DNA from 2 places in the Sediminibacillus sp. JSM 1682029 genome. Region 1 is predicted to be linked to the other one. Evidence: riboswitches for the same ligand, from Rfam matches in the RefSeq annotation. Region 1 holds a riboswitch; the other holds the start of a gene.
The links. Region 1 has a riboswitch for lysine ahead of dapA (4-hydroxy-tetrahydrodipicolinate synthase). Riboswitches for the same ligand answer to the same signal wherever they lie in the genome.
Positions count from the first base shown of each region.

Region 2: it holds a riboswitch for lysine, as region 1 does, so the genes downstream of both, ABVF09_RS12940 (Na+/H+ antiporter NhaC family protein) here and dapA (4-hydroxy-tetrahydrodipicolinate synthase) in region 1, are expected to answer to the same signal.

Region 1 covers NZ_JBEWYY010000005.1:169,254-172,399, reverse strand. The annotation lists gene ABVF09_RS10530 (YaiI/YqxD family protein) at 1-350, shown strand, start outside; gene ABVF09_RS10525 (hypothetical protein) at 483-779, shown strand; lysine riboswitch at 881-1,063, shown strand; gene dapA (4-hydroxy-tetrahydrodipicolinate synthase) at 1,231-2,124, shown strand; gene ABVF09_RS10515 (UDP-N-acetylmuramoyl-L-alanyl-D-glutamate--2,6-diaminopimelate ligase) at 2,149-3,146, opposite strand, start outside.
Region 2 covers NZ_JBEWYY010000007.1:79,899-83,044, reverse strand. The annotation lists gene ABVF09_RS12950 (HD-GYP domain-containing protein) at 1-468, shown strand, start outside; gene yunB (sporulation protein YunB) at 530-1,315, shown strand; lysine riboswitch at 1,370-1,548, shown strand; gene ABVF09_RS12940 (Na+/H+ antiporter NhaC family protein) at 1,822-3,146, shown strand, end outside.

The DNA of each region.
Region 1 (3,146 bases):
ATTTTTCCGCACAAGATGAGTTAAGCAAAGCGGAAAACATTTACGTGGATACAGGTGCGGATTCGGTGGACTATCGTATCATGCAGATTGCCAATGAAAAAGACATCATTATCACACAAGATTATGGCTTGGCATCCCTCGCTTTGGGTAAAGTTTGCATTGTCCTTCATCATAAAGGATTTGCTTATCACCCAACAACGATAGATGAAATGCTCCTCATGCGACACGCCAATGCCAAAGCGCGAAGAAGCGGTAAACGGACAAAAGGACCAAAACCGCTAACAGTAGAAGATAAGGAAAAGTATCAAGTTTTACTTGACAGAGTTTTAAGCGAACGAACTATCCCCTAGTGCTCCTTTCCCTCTTTTCCTTTCGCCAAAATAGGTGTTTATCCATTTCACTTTCCGCTCTCAACCATATGCTGAATATGTAAAGGAGTAGACGAATTGCTCACGAACAATTGCGGAGAGGAGTAGAATATAATGGAACCTCATCATGTGCCTGTCCACCAATATAACGATCCAACCTTTTATCGTTACCCAGTCGAAGGGAATGAAATGGAGAGAAACTTCTTCTTCGGTCCGCTGGGAGCAGGATTGGTTGGATTCGGGCTGGGATATTTAGGCGGTGAACTTTTCGGAAATCCTGCAATCGGTTATCCTCGTCCGGGACCATATGGTTATCCCGGCGGGCCGTATTATGGCGGATATGGCTATCCGGGTGGCGGACGTCCCCCATTCTATGGAAGACCTCCTTATTATGGATATCCACGCCCTTAATCAAAAAAGTTCTTTCATGTGAATTTGGAGCATTGCAAACCTGATAAAACTTTGCTATATTTTAGATACAATTTTTATATGCTTTACTTCAAATTTTTTGGAGTGAGGATAGAGGTGCAAAAACCAATAGTACGCTGCCGTAAGATGATGAGGTCTGAAGAGGGCAGCCGAAAGGGGGATTTGCCGAAGTGGACGGAAACTCATCGTTTCGATTCGCTGGTTCTGTATTCAATAAATACAGGGCTGTCATATAACCTATTGTTATATGGAGGGCTATCTCACGCATCAGAACGATGTCATAGTGATGCAGCAGCGATGCCCTCGTTGCTGTTTTTTTGTGTGATACATGTTGATTATCATTCAAAACCGCGCTTTGCTCTCGTGGGATAGCCTCTATTCACCAGAAGGCTTCAAGCCTTCCTTTTAAAATCATGAATAGAGGTGCAGAAAAATGGATTTTGGGCGAATTTTAACAGCAATGGTTACTCCTTTTGATCAGAACGGTGACATTGATTATCAAAAGACTGAAAAACTGATCAACTATTTAATTGCCAATGGTACCGAAGGATTGGTTGTTGCAGGTACTACAGGTGAGTCCCCAACATTGACGAAAGAAGAAAAATTGAATTTGCTGCGATTTACAGTGCAAACAGTGAACAACCGAGTGCCTGTCATTGCGGGAACAGGGTCAAATAACACCCGTGATTCCATCGATTTTACTCGGGCTGCCGAAGCTGTCGGTGTCGATGCGACTATGTTGGTGACTCCTTATTACAACAAACCGAACCAGGAAGGAATGTATCAGCATTTTCGCTCTATAGCAAGGGCGGTGAAAAAGCCTATCATGCTATACAATATTCCTGGAAGAAGTGCAGCAGGCATGATACCGGAAACGGTCATTCAACTATCGAAGGAAGAAAATATTGTCGCTATTAAAGAAGCTGGCGGCAACTTAGATGACATGACGGCCATCATCAGTGGAACGGATGAAAACTTTCATTTATATAGTGGAGATGACGGACTTTCTCTGCCTGTTTTGGCTATAGGCGGAAATGGAGTAGTTTCTGTTGCATCTCACATAATCGGCAATGAAATGAAAGAAATGGCCGATAGCTTTTTCAACGGTGATCACCGAAGAGCAGCCCTGCTTCATCAAAGCCTGCTGCCATTGATGAAAACCTTATTCATGGCTCCAAGCCCTGCGCCAGTTAAAGCAGCTTTGTCTTATATGGGCATTGACACAGGTCCTGTACGTCTGCCGATGGTTCCGCTCGAAGCGGACGAAAAGCAATTATTATACCGGCAGCTTCAATATTATATCGATGACCAGGCTGCCAATGCTTAAATAAGCCTAATAAAAACCCTCCTGTTACGAGAAATTAACAGGGGGTTTTTTTGCTGTAGACCCTATGGCCCGTTTAGTTATCGCAGTTGATTTAGAGAAGTATTGCTTGATAATGTTTTCATCCGAGTGAGGAATGGCTTCTCCTCTAATCATCTGGCATCCATTGATACATCCTCCGGTTAAAATGATTAAATCCCCTTCTTCAGCGAGATTTAGCGCAGCGATAATTCCTTCTTCTCTTGAATAGGTATAGGTAATATGTGTTTGCTCTGTTTCTGAGAATCCAGACAGTACGTTTGCAACAATTTCTTCTGGTTCTTTATAGCCGGGATGATCAACGGATATGACATACTTATCGGCTTGTCCATCCGCCGCTTCTCCCATTTTCGGCATTTTATCTTCATCCCGGATACCCACTCCCGTCACCATTAAAATGAATCTGCGGAAGGCGAGTTTCTTTACTTCATTCACCAGGTTGCGGAGTGCTTCCGGGGTATGAGCGTAATCCAGCAATATGGTAGCTTGGATTGGCGTTTCGACTAGCTGAAACCTCCCTTTCGGCCCATTTATGGTTGGCATGGCCTCCAGGATTTTTTGGTAAGGTACACCTACGTGGACAGCAGTACAAACAGCAGCCAATAAATTGGAGATGTTATACCCGCCGATCAACGGAGTTTGGACAAGGGAAGACTTGCCATTGATGGTAAGCAGAAAAGTTGATCCCTCCTTTTTTGTACTGATATTGCAAGCAAAAACATCGGCGTCTGGATGTCCGTTTATGCTATATGTCAGCAATGGACCTTGGTACATATCGAGGATGTCATCTGCCATACCCTTATCGTCCAGGTTTACGACAGCTTTTTCTGCTTGTTTAAATAATTTTAGTTTCGCCTTTTTATAATTTTCGAAGGTTTTATGGAATTCCAAATGTTCACTGGATATATTGGTATGGACCCCTATCTGGAACATCATGCCCTCTACCCTTTTTTGTTCGATCGCTATAGAAGTCACTTCCATCACCA
Region 2 (3,146 bases), on a different contig from region 1:
AACATCCCATTGCTCGCAGCTCACTGTGCCTTCCAACATCATGAACGATTGAACGGAACGGGATACCCCCGCGGGCTTACGGAAAGTGACATCCATCCGCATGCCAAATTGATCGGCATAGCGGACGTATTCGATGCCATTACCAGCAACAGGGTGTATCGTGAAGCTATGCTTCCACATGAAGGGCTGGAAGTCCTATATGCTGGAGCCGGAGACCTGTTCGATCGAGAACTGGTGGAGGCCTTTCGCCGGACTATCGCAGTTTATCCAACAGGATTGATGGTCGAACTCAGCGATGGAAGAGCCGGAATCGTTGCAAAACAAAACCAACAGCTTTGTGAACGGCCGGTGATCCGTATCCTGGAGGAAGACGGCAACGCAGTAACGGTTCCATATGAGATCGATCTTGCTGAACATTTGAACCTGATGGTAACCTCTTGTTTTGCAGCGGATTTGGCAAAAAGTTAATGCAGTATAAAATTCTAACCTCCTGCTAAAAAGCATATGTTTTTTTGAGGGGGTATTTATTTTGAGAAAAAACAGGAATTTCAAGGGCCGTATGGCACCGCCTCCGTTTCGTCATGTGTTCGTGGTTACAATCGTCTTTTTTACAATATCTTCTTTGGTCAGTATTTTGATAATCAACCGCGGGCTTGAGCCTACGCTTATGGATATTGCGGAAACTAGGGCTCGGCAATATGCCAGAATGGCGATTAATGAAGCAGTGAGCAAAAAAATTGCCGATGATTTGGAATACGATGAATTGATCCAGGAAAAGGTCGATAATGAAGGGAATGCGGTTTCGGTAGGATGGAATTCCGTTGTAACCAATCGTGTGGTACGGAATACCACCAACCGGGTGCAAAATTTTTTAAAGCTGTTGGAAAAAGGACAGGTTCCGGACCCGGGAAGCACGCTTGATGTGGAGCTGGAACCAGAAGAGAAGCCTTCCATCGAATCGGTCAAAGAAGAACCGACATTGATTCAAATCCCAGTCGGCCAAGCGCTGGGAATCCCGTTGTTGGCAAATTTGGGGCCTGAAATCCCTGTCAATATAGAAGTGATTGGCGATGTTCAGTCGGAACCAGTGATGGAACGTGAAGAACTGGGGATCAATAATGTATATTTCGCTCTGTATGTAGAAATGGAAGTCAGTCTGCGAGTGGTTGTTCCGTTCCAAACCAAAACGACACAAATCAGTTCGAAGATAAAAATCGATGATCGGGTGGTCAGCTTCGATGTTCCATATTATTATAACGGAAATGGCGGCGGAGAATCGCCGCAGCTCTCGATTCCGATGGAACCCTTGCAATAGCAGCCAGCCACTGGTACAATATACGAGGAATTGAATAGCGAGACCTTATCAGATCGGTGAGGTAGAGGTGCAGACAGGATGAGTATCCTTTTGGAGGATGATAACTGGGAAGAATGGTGAAAGGCCTGTTTGCCGAAGTATGAGGGAGTGTCAACCCCTTATTGCTGGTATTATCTCGAACAGGGATAGTACTGTCATGTCTGGAAAGAATAGCATGAAGGGCTACTGATCGAAATGGAGGATAACAGAATTGCTTATAGAAGCAGTGATAGGTTATTTTCTATCACTGCTTCTTTCTGTTTAAAGACACATTTCTTGTTGGCGAATTTATCATAATCCGCAAGTCGAAGGGGGGCAGGCTGCACCCGGCTTTTTCCTTTCGGACAACCCGATCGGCCGGATGCCCTCTGACTTACCGTGCGTGAGACCAGACAGGTTTTCCTCATTTTTTTCTTCAGCATGTCAATCCATTCATTTCCATAACCAAACAGTAATGGAGGTACAACATGGAAGGAACAATTTATTCATTGATTCCTGCCCTGCTGATGCTTGTGCTTGTACTGGCCACAAGAAAAGTATTGTTGTCATTAGGGGCAGGTGTATTGATCGGAGCTTTCATGCTTCATGATTTTTCGATTTCGCAAACTGCCGGAGAAATCTGGCTTGTTTTCCGAAACATCTTTTACGCGGATGGCGCGTTAAACACCGGGAACTTATATTTATTGATATTCTTGCTATTGTTAGGAATTGTCACAGCTTTTTTGACCGCTTCAGGTGGAAGCAGGGCTTTCGGTGAATGGGCGATCCGTAAAATAAAAACAAGAAAAGGGGCTCAGTTGATGCCTGCTGTATTGGGGGTCATCATTTTTATCGATGATTACTTCAACAGTCTGGCTGTAGGTCAAATCGCTCGTCCGTTGACGGACCGTCATCATATTTCCCGTGCGAAGCTCGCTTATTTTATCGATTCGACTTCTGCTCCGATAACGGTAATCTCGCCGATATCAAGTTGGGGAGCTTATATTATCGGTACATTAGGCAGTATATTGGCAGCCAATGAAATAACCGACTATGGGCCACTGCAAGCGTTTGTCGCAATGATTCCATTGAATATGTACGCTTTTGCGGCCCTTTTGCTGGTGTTTTTGACGGCTTTGTTGAAGGTGGATATCGGTTTGATGAAAACCCATGAAAACCGGGCCATGGAAACCGGAGAACTGACGGACCCGGAGCGGGGAGAGATTGCAGGCGACTTGGAACAAAGCTTTGCAGCCAATGAAAGCGGAAGAATCTACCACCTCATCATACCGATTCTTTTATTGATCGCCGGTACAGTCGCATTCATGATCGGAACCGGCATGGACAACACGGATGGTCCGGCAGATGTGTTGGACGTATTCGCCAATACGGACGTCAACCTGTCTCTGTTTTGGGGAGGGCTTATAGCGGCTCTAGGTGCAGCAATCCTATACAGTGTGCAGGACTCATCGAAAACGAAAATTGGCAAAGTATTCCTGGAGGGAATCAAAGCGATGCTTCCTGCCATCTACATTTTAGTTTTGGCATGGATGATCGGTTCGATCATAGATAGTCTGGCGACTGGCGAGTACTTGGCAAACCTCGTGCAGCAAACCTCTTTGAATTCAGCATTCCTGCCATTTTTGATTTTCATTGTAGCTGGCTTCATGGCATTGGCTACAGGAACATCCTGGGGAACCTTTGGCATCATGCTGCCGATCGCAGCAGAAATTGCGGCACTTACAGATGGGCAACTTGTCCTTCCGGCTATGGCTGCAGTGTTGGCCGGGTCTGTGTTCGGCGACCATTGTTC